3 regions of the Micromonospora sonneratiae genome follow, and region 1 is predicted to be linked to each of the others. Evidence: riboswitches for the same ligand, from Rfam matches in the RefSeq annotation. Region 1 holds a riboswitch; each other region holds the start of a gene.

Region 1 (3,246 bases):
TGATCCGGGAGTAACTCCCGCGTGTCGTCGGCGTGTCGCCGCGACGAGTCCCTGATCACCGGATCGCTGCCAACATTTTGCTTGCATACATAGCAATGTGAGCATAGGTTGGGCCGGACGCGAAGGGGCGACGGAGGGTTGTACTGATGGGCGCAGGACACGATCACGGCGGGCAGGTGCTACGCGCCGCAGAACGGCACCGGGGACGGCTCTGGGCCGCATTCGCCCTGCTGACCGTCTTCATGATCGTGGAGGCGGTCGCCGCGCTGGCCACCGGTTCACTGGCCCTGCTCTCCGACGCCGGGCACATGTTCACCGACGTACTCGGCATCGGCATGGCCCTGGCCGCGATCACGGCGGCCCGGCGGGCTTCCCGTAACCCGCAGCGGACCTTCGGGCACTACCGCCTGGAGGTACTGGCCGCGTTGGCCAACGCGGTGCTGCTCTTCGGCGTCGCGATCTACGTGCTGATCGAGGCGGTACGCCGGTTCGGCGAACCGCCGCACGTGCTCACCGGGCCGATGCTGGCCGTGGCGGTACTCGGCCTGCTGGCCAACATCGCCGCCTTCGCACTGCTGCGTTCGGGTGCGAAGGAGAGCATCAACATGCGCGGCGCGTATCTGGAGGTACTCGGGGACCTGCTCGGCTCGGTGGGGGTCATCATCGCCGCCGTCGTCATCGCGCTGACCGGCTGGTGGTGGGTCGACCCGCTGGTCGCCGTCGGGATCGGCCTGTTCATCCTGCCCCGCACCTGGCGGTTGGGCCGGGCCGCCGTACGCATCCTGGTGCAGGCAGCCCCGGAACACCTCCAGGTCCCCCAGGTGCAGGCCCGACTGTCCGCCGTACCCGGGGTCACCGACGTCCACGACCTGCACGTTTGGACACTCACCTCCGGAATGGAGGTCGCCTCGGCGCACCTCACCATCGAACCGGGCACGGAGCCGGCCAAGGTGCTGGCCGCCGCCCGGGTGGCGCTGCACGACGACTTCCACATCGAGCACGCGACGCTACAGGTCGAGCCGGCCGCCGAAACGGGCGCGTGCGGCCCGACCGAGTGGTGACGAACTGGATTAGCGACACCTTAAATTTGCACCCGGTTCCCGGGCTCCGTTCACCGGCACCGGTAGGCTCGGCTCCGGTCGTCATTGGGCGGCGCCCTCCGGCGCTTGTGGCGACTGTCGCCTAATCGCCATGTGCGAGCCGGGGAACCACCTCGTGGGGTGCATCCGCGTCAGCGGTAGGGATCTTCCGTCCCGAACCCGTCAGCTAACCCGGCCGGCGGCTGACGGAAGGACAACTACATGCCATTCACGGCACCCGTACGACGGACGGCCGCCCGCCTGACCACGCTGGTGGCGGCCGTACTCACGGTCTTCATGACCGTCGCGCTCAGCCCGGCCACCGGTCCGGTCGGCGCGGCAACGACGACTGTCAACGGGGCCCTCGCCGCCGGCCCCGGAATGCTCGCTGCCGCACCTGACGGCAACGACGACGAAGGGGTCAGCCCCAGCCTCCGCAAACAGCTCGAGGCGGCGTCCAAGGGCTACCTCGACGCCCAGGCCGCACTCGACAACTCCATCAAGCGGCAGAAGGAACTCACCGCCCACCTGGCCGCCATCGAAGCCGAGCTGGGCGTCCGCTCCGGCTCGGTCGGCGAGTTGGCCGGAGCGGCCTACCGAACCGGTCGGCTCGGGCCGGTGGCGGCCCTGCTCAACAGCAACTCCCCGGACGGTTTCTTCGACCGCGCCACCACCCTCGGCGTGGTGGCCAGCAGCGAGGAACGGCAGGTCCGGAAGCTGATCGAGACACGCGAGGAGGAGACCCGGGCGAAGACAGCGCTCGACAACGAGATCCGCGAGCAGCGTAAGCAGGTCGCGGTCATGGCCAGCCGCAAACAGCAGGCCGAACGGGCGTTGGCCGCGGTCGGCAGCGGAGGCACCAGCAGTGGCGTACGCGGCACCAACACCGGCACCGCGAAGCCCGCGCCACGCAACTCCGACGGTTCCTGGCCCCGGGAGTCGTGCAGCGTGAACGATCCCACGACCTCGGGTTGCATCACTCCCCGTACGCTGCACGCGTTGAACCAGGCCAAGGCTGCCGGCTACACCCGGTACGTCTCCTGCTACCGCAGCGGCGGTTCCGGCGAGCACCCGAAGGGGCGGGCCTGCGACTTCGCCGCGCAGAAGGGCGGCTTCGGTGGCGTGGCGACCGGTGGCGACCGGACGTACGGCAACAACCTGGCGGCGTACTACGTGAAGAACGCCAGCCGGCTCGGCGTGCTGTACGTGATCTGGTTCAAACAGATCTGGCTGCCGAGCAGTGGCTGGAAGGCGTACAACGGCGGTAACGGGGACCCGTCGAGCGACCACACCAACCACGTGCACCTGTCGGTCTACTAGACCGACCGGCTACCGGGCCGGGTCGACGACGAAGGTCGCCGGCACCGGTCGGATGTCCGGCACCGGGTCGTGCTCCCGTTCGGGGAACGCGACCCGGTGCCGCATCATCGTGTCCAGGCAGTCGGCCCCACCGGCAGCCGGTCGGCCGGCACCCGGCGTACCGGACCGGTCCACGCACCACGGAGCCCGTTCTGACACTTGTCGCATTCAACCCAAAGGCATCGTGCTTCATAAATATAACTATAGGATTTGCCCAACCGATCGACCCATTCCCAGGTGCACGGACGCCACCGGCTGGCACGGGCCGGAAGCCGCTGGGGTCCGCCAGCCGACGGATGGACCGACAAGGGAGGGCTTTGACATGACACTCCCCCACGCACATCGACGCCGACTGGGCGGCTTCCTGGTCGCCACGGTCACCGCTGCGGCTGCCACCATGATCGCCGCTCCGGCGACCTCGGCTGTCGGCAGCCACGAGATCCGGCATGCCGGAAGCGCCACCGCGATTCCGGACAGCTACATCGTGGTACTCAAGGACAGCGCCGTCGGCGGCCGGGCCGGCACCCGACACGCGACCGTGTCCACCCTGGCAAGCCGTCTGGCCGAGCGCTACGGCGCCACCCTGGACCGCGTGTACGGCGACGCCCTCAACGGCTTCCAGGCCCACCTGGCGGAGCCGGCCGCCCGACGCCTGGCCGCAGACCCGGCGGTGGCCTATGTCGAACAGGACCACACCGTGCAGCTGACCACCACCCAGTTCAACGCACCGTGGAACCTGGACCGCATCGACCAGGCCAGCCCTCCGCTGACCACGACCTACGACTACACGAGCCAGGGCACCGGGGTC
Region 2 (3,246 bases), on a different contig from region 1:
TTGCCGGCTGGGGCAACCTGGTCAACCGGTCGATCTCGATGGCGGCGAAGAACTTCGGCGGCATCCCGCCGATCGACGCCGCCGGGCTGACCGAGGCGGACGAGGCGCTGCTGGCCGTCGCCCGGGCCGGGTTCGCAACCGTCGGCGACCTGATCGGCAAGCACCGGCAGAAGCAGGCGATCGGCGAGGCGATGCGGGTGGTGGCCGAGGCGAACAGGTACCTCTCCGACCAGGCACCGTGGAAGCTCAAGGGCGACGAGGAGAAGCCCCGGATGGGCACCATCCTGCACGTCGCGTTGCAGGTGGTCAGCGACGCCAACACGCTGCTCACCCCGTTCCTGCCACACTCGGCACAGAAGATCCACGAACTGCTCGGTGGCACCGGCGTACACGCCCCGATGCCGTCGATCGTGGAGGTCGAGGACCTGGACGGCGGCCCGTCGTACCCGGTGCTGACCGGTGACTACTCCGTCGGCGCGCGATGGGAGTCGGTCCCGATCGAGGCGGGCCGGCCGTTGGCGGCCCCGAAGCCGGTCTTCCGCAAGCTCGACCCGTCGATCGTGGACGAGGAGTTGGCCCGGCTCAGCGGCTGACCCACGGCGCACGGAGACGTGCTGCCAGTTGCAACGAAAGGGCGCATCTCCCCGGTGGACATCCGGGGAGATGCGCCGTCGTTTCGCCGCCGTCGAGGGCTGGCGGACTCAGAGCAGAGACATGTGTACGTGGTCCGTATGGTTACTCGGCCCGCTGTACGACTTCCAGCCGGTCGCCGGGAACCAGATCTGCCGATTCCAGATCACGTAGTAGATGCCGAGCCGGTCGGAGTTACGGACCAGGAACGCGGCAAGGTTGCTGCCGTACGTCAGCTCGTCCTTGGTGTTCCAGGGTGAGAAGCCCGACTTCTGCAGCGACCAGTCACAGGCACGGCCCTTGGGGTGCTCGTACGGCCCACCTGGACGGTAACAACCGACGAACCGGTTGAAGCCGGCCCGCTTCGTCTCCTTGTAGGCGTGCAGGGTGCGCGGGGTGACACAGCCGCTGGTGGTCGGGTCCTCCTGACTGCACGACTCGTTCGGCCACTCGCCATTGGCCGTACGCGGTGCGGCCTTCGCCACCGGTGAGGTGGCGCTGACGTAGCCGCCGCCGGTCACGCTCATGCCACCGACCAGCGCGAGTGCCTTCTCGGCGTCCTTCTTCTGCTTCGCCATGATGGCGACCTGCTTGCTCTGCTCCACGATCTCGGCGTCGAGCGCGGCCTTGGCCCGGGCGGCCACGTCCCGTGCCGCGTTGAGTTGGGAGAGCTTCCGGTTGTTCAGTCGGCTTATCTCGTCGAGGCGGGTCGCCCGGTCGACGAACGAGTCCGGCGAGGTGCTGTTCAGCAGTACGGCCAGCGTGCCGACCTTGCCCTGCCGGTAGGCCTCGGCTGCGATCTGTGCGACCTGCGGGGTCAGCAGGTCGAGTTGCTCCTGGGCCTTCTGCAGTTCGGAAGCGAGGGTCTTCTCCCGTTTCTTCGACTGGTCCAGCCTGGCCTTTGCCTGCATGTAGCCCCGGCCGGTGGTTTCAAGGACGTCGCGTAGCAGTGGCGTCTCGGTCTCGTTCGGCGCTTGTTCGTCGGGTTCCGCCCAGGCCGGGCTGGCGGGCGCCGTCAGGGCCAGGGAGGCCAGTAGAGCCAAGGCAAATGTCAGCCAACCGCGCAGGGGTGCGGTCAAGATACCTTCCTTCCGTTGGCCGCCGATCGGGTTAGCTGACGGGTTCGGGGCGGAAGTGGCCCCTACCGCTGCTGCGGATTCACCCCATGGACGCGGGTCCCCGATTCGCCCCGTACGGCGATTAGGCGGCAGCCTCGCCGGCACCCCGAATCCGTGCCTTCTGGCGATGACCGCCCGCGAGCCTACCTGACCGCCGCGCTGGCAATCTATTTAACCGATGCCGGAAAACGCATTGTGCGGAAGCCCATTCCACTACCGTCTCGCTCTGTGTCGGCTTGTTGACGCATCGGCGTCCCGCAATGCTGCCTGTTGTGCGGAGCGGATTCGCAATGTTGACAATCCGTATTCGCCGGGAGGTAATCGACACGCAGCGTAGGCATTGTCGTGGCGGCACCCGGAGCGGGGTCTGCGGGAAATTCGCCGTCGGTCTGGTCAGAACCGGGTCCCCATCCGGTCGGAACCGGCCCGGGTCCGCCGGGAACTGCACCGGGTCCGGTGGGCGGTGCAGTTGGATATGTGATGCTGACGGTGATGAGCGATCAAGCCGAGTCTCGCCGCCAACGTGCAGCGCGCCGGGCGGGGGAGTTTCCATCCGCGCCCGAGCCGCTGCCCCGCCCGGTGATAGACAGTCACACCCATCTGGACATCACCGTTGCCGAGGCGGGGGTGGCCGGGCCGCCCGTCGGACCCGGCGATCCGGTCGAGGCGATGATCGAGGTGGCCGCCGGGGTCGGCGTCGACCGGCTGGTCCAGGTCGGCGTCGATGTGGCGTCGTCCCGGTGGGGGGTCGAGGTGGCCCGGCAGTACGCGGCCGTGGTCGCCACCGTCGCGCTGCACCCGAACGAGGCACCCAGGCTCGACGACCTCGACGAGGCACTGCGACAGATCGAGTCGCTGGCCGCCGAGGACCGGGTCCGGGGCATCGGCGAGACCGGGATGGACTTCTTCCGTACCGGGGAGGAGGGGCGCGCAGCGCAGGAGACCAGTTTCCGCGCGCACATCGCCATCGCCAAGCGGTACGGCAAACCACTGGTGATCCACGACCGGGACGCGCACGCCGACGTACTGCGGGTACTCGACGAGGAGGGGGCCCCGCAGACCGTCGTGATGCACTGCTTCTCCGGCGACGCCGAATTCGCCGCCGAATGCGTACGCCGCGGTTACGTACTCAGCTTTGCCGGCACGGTGACCTTCGCCAGCGCCACTGCGCTACGGGAGGCGGCCAGGGTGACCCCACCGGACCAGCTACTGGTGGAGACCGACGCGCCCTATCTCACCCCGACGCCACATCGGGGGCGGCCCAATGCCTCGTACCTGATTCCGCTGACCGTACGGTCGCTGGCCGAGACGACCGGTGCGGACGTGGCCGAGCTGTGTACGGCTATCTCGGCCACTGGCGAGCGGGTCTTCGGTCCATGGTGACGCCACAAGGGTCGGGAAGGGACCCTTCACCCGCGGAGAACGACGACCGGAAGGGGTCCCTCCTTCCTCCGCTGCTGGGTCCGGCCGAGATCCGGGAGTTGGCGGCCCGGCTGGG
Region 3 (3,246 bases), on a different contig from region 1:
TACCAGGGGCAACGCGGACCGACGCCGAGCCGGTCCTGGCGCAACTGGCGTACCTGGCCGACCCGCTGAGGGTCCTGCCGCCTGCGGCCCGGTAGGGCGACCCTACCTGCCAGACCGACAGCCCACCCGCGAAGGCGACACCCACCCGCCAACGGATCAGGCCCCTTCCGGCCGCGACGAGCGACGGAAGGGGCCTGATCCACGATCGGAGCGGGCTGGCCCGGATCAGCCGGGCCGGCCGTAGCTGTGGATGTTGCCGACGTCGACCTTGCGCATCCTGACCCAGTCGCCGGTCTGCGGGGCGTGCACTATCCAGCCGTCGCCGACGTAGATGCCGACGTGCGCCAGGTTGTTGTAGAAGACCAGGTCACCGGCTTTGAGGTTGGCTCGGCTGACGCTGGGGATCGTCGCCCGCTGCCGGGCTGCGTTGTGCGGCAGGGAGACGCCGGCCTGTTCCCAGGCCCGCATCGTCAGGCCGGAGCAGTCGAACGTGTTCGGGCCGTCGGATCCCCACTGGTACTTCTTGCCGATCTGGGCGCAGGCGAACTTGACGACCTTACCGACGGCACCGCCCGGGTAGACCAACGGGCACGGTGCCGGTCGGAGGGCACCGCCGGCGCCGTTTCCGTACGCGATCAGCCGCAGCTTCTGCAGCCGGGTGACCTCGGCGTCGATCTCCTTCTTCTTCGCAGCCAACTCGGCCTCGGTGCGGGTGAGCTGTGCCACCAGCACATCCAGCGGACCCTTCTGCGCCGCGTAGCTGTTCCTGAGGTCGACCACCGCCTGGATGTCCCGCTGCTGTCCCCGGGCGATCTGGTCGAGCAGGCCGAGCTGGTCCATCAGGGTGGTCGGCGTACCACTGGTCAGGATCGCGTTGAGCGCGGAGACCTCGTTGCCCTTGTACGCCTGTACGGCGATCTGCCCGACCTTGCCCAGTGCGGCTTCGATCTGGACTTCCAGCGGCTGGATCTTCCTGCCCAGCGCATCGGCCTGCTTCTTCTTCGCAGCCAGGTCCTGCCGGGTGGCGTTGTGCTTCTCGATGATCGGTTCGAGCTTCTCCCACGCCTCGTCGATCTGCCGTTCGATCTCGGTCACCGACGGCTCGGCGATCGCCGGCGTCGAGCCGACGAGCACCACGGCGACGCCGACGATCGCGGCCAGGGCGGCAGTGAGGGGGGACCAGCGGTTACGCGGCTTCGCCGCCGTTGCGTCGGCGTGCGCCGACGATGCGGGCCGTAGCCGGGAGGCTTGAGGTGCCACCGGGCGTCCGTACTCCTTCTTCCTTACCGCCTACCGGGTTAGCTGACGGGTTCGGGCGGGAAGAGATGCGCCCTACCGCGTGATCGCGGATTCACCCCGGTGTTGCCCTGGGTCCCCGGCTCATTCATGCGCAGACAACGATTCGGCGGTATCGAGCCGGTGCCGCCCCGGTTAGGCGAACTGCCGCCGTCTCGACGATCCTCAACACTAGGGAGCTTCGCACATCGGCCGCAACCCCGCGACCACATCTACTTCGCTACGTGCACTCCCTGGTCACGGACTGTTCGCTATCTGAAAGTTTCTTGCAACTCACCCATAGATTGCGGCACCTATTGACGGATGCACCTGTGTGGGGTGAGGGTGACGGCCAGAACGATCCACCGAATGGAGGTTCGATGCACCGTCCGAAAGTGCCGGTAGGCCGGCGAATACTGCTCAGCACCGTCGTGGTGGGGGCCGCAACGGTGGTGGTGCCGGCTGGTCCCGCTGCCGCGACCCCGACCGCAAGCCCCCGCCAACAGGAGTACGCGGCAGCCGCCGCCGAGTACGGCGTACCCGAGAGCGTCCTGCTCGGCGTCTCCTACCTGCAGTCCCGTTGGGACACCAACGCCGGTACCCCGAGCACCGGCGGCGGGTACGGCCCGATGCACCTCACCGACGCCCGGTACGTGACCGGCCTGCCCGCGAACGGCCATCACCACTCCGAGGACGAGGACCCCCGGGGTGACGACTCCCGGCCCAGGCTGACCGCACAGCACCCCAGCGTCGGCGCGCCCAGCAGCACGGCACTACAGACGTTGGACGCCGCCGCCACGCTCACCGGCACCGGCGAGGAGTCGCTGCGGTCCGACGCCGAGGCGAACATCCGGGGCGGCGCAGCGCTGCTGTCGTCGTACCAGAAGGCCCTGGCCGGACCGACGGGAAGCACCAGCGACCCTGCGGCCTGGTACGGCGCGGTGGCCCGGTACTCCGGTGCGGACACCACCGAAGCCGCCGCGGTCTTCGCCGACGAGGTGTACGACACCATCCGTACGGGGACAAGTCGGGTCACCGACGACGGGCACCGGGTCAGCCTCGCCGCGCACCCCGGGCTCGCCCCGGCCCGGTCCTGGCTGGACCGGCTCGGCCTGCGCAAGCCCGAGCGCCCGGACGGGCTCGAATGCCCGACCACGATCTCCTGTGAGTGGCTCCCGGCCCCCTACCAACTGCTCGGCGACGGCTCCGACCCGGGCAACTACGGCAACCACGACCTGGGCGACCGACCCGCCCAGCAGAAGATCGAGTACATCGTCATCCACGACGCCGAGGGCTACTTCGACAGCACCACCCGGCTGGCGCAGGACCCCGAATGGGTGAGCTGGCACTACACGATGCGCTCGCGCGACGGCCACACCGCCCAGCACCTCAAGGCCAAGAACGTCGGCTGGCACGCCGGCAACTGGTACGTCAACGCCAAGGCGATCGGCATCGAACACGAGGGCTTCGCCGCCCAGGGCACCTGGTACACCGAGGCGATGTACCGCAGCTCGGCGAAGCTGGTTCGCTACCTCGCCCAGAAGTTCGACATTCCGCTGGACCGGCAGCACATCATCGGGCACGACAACGTCCCCGGCACCGTCGCCGGCACCGTCCGGGGCATGCACTGGGACCCGGGTCCGTACTGGAACTGGTCGCACTACCTCGACCTGCTGAAGGCCCCCATCCGGGGCACCGGCACCCCGCACACCGGGCTGGTCACCCTGGACCCGGACTTCGCCACCAACCGGCCGAACTTCTACGGCTGCGCCAAGTCGCCGCCGGCCCCGCCGACCGAGCCGTGCCCGTCGCGTGGCTCCTCGTCGGTGATCCTGCGCAGCGCACCCAGCCCGGACGCACCGCTGGTCAACGACATCGCGCTACGGCCCGACGGCACCCCGAACACCATGCAGATCTCCGACCACGGCGCCCGGGGCTCGGCCGGTCAGACGTACGCCATCGCCGACCGGC

Evidence for each region. Region 1 has a riboswitch for cyclic di-AMP ahead of ACFQ4H_RS03795 (coiled-coil domain-containing protein). Riboswitches for the same ligand answer to the same signal wherever they lie in the genome.
Region 2: another riboswitch for cyclic di-AMP. It lies ahead of ACFQ4H_RS18385 (coiled-coil domain-containing protein); the one in region 1 lies ahead of ACFQ4H_RS03795 (coiled-coil domain-containing protein).
Region 3: another riboswitch for cyclic di-AMP. It lies ahead of ACFQ4H_RS08980 (C40 family peptidase); the one in region 1 lies ahead of ACFQ4H_RS03795 (coiled-coil domain-containing protein).

The regions. Positions count from the first base shown of each region.
Region 1 covers NZ_JBHTMP010000003.1:161,580-164,825, reverse strand. The annotation lists gene ACFQ4H_RS03805 (HelD family protein) at 1-3, shown strand, start outside; gene ACFQ4H_RS03800 (cation diffusion facilitator family transporter) at 147-1,061, shown strand; cyclic di-AMP (ydaO/yuaA leader) riboswitch at 1,170-1,297, shown strand; gene ACFQ4H_RS03795 (coiled-coil domain-containing protein) at 1,302-2,399, shown strand; gene ACFQ4H_RS03790 (hypothetical protein) at 2,409-2,597, opposite strand; gene ACFQ4H_RS03785 (S8 family peptidase) at 2,761-3,246, shown strand, end outside.
Region 2 covers NZ_JBHTMP010000027.1:30,399-33,644, forward strand. The annotation lists gene metG (methionine--tRNA ligase) at 1-593, shown strand, start outside; gene ACFQ4H_RS18385 (coiled-coil domain-containing protein) at 702-1,709, opposite strand; cyclic di-AMP (ydaO/yuaA leader) riboswitch at 1,714-1,847, opposite strand; gene ACFQ4H_RS18390 (TatD family hydrolase) at 2,229-3,131, shown strand; gene rsmA (16S rRNA (adenine(1518)-N(6)/adenine(1519)-N(6))-dimethyltransferase RsmA) at 3,125-3,246, shown strand, end outside.
Region 3 covers NZ_JBHTMP010000010.1:82,893-86,138, reverse strand. The annotation lists gene dcd (dCTP deaminase) at 1-69, shown strand, start outside; gene ACFQ4H_RS08980 (C40 family peptidase) at 226-1,260, opposite strand; cyclic di-AMP (ydaO/yuaA leader) riboswitch at 1,274-1,418, opposite strand; gene ACFQ4H_RS08975 (N-acetylmuramoyl-L-alanine amidase) at 1,656-3,246, shown strand, end outside.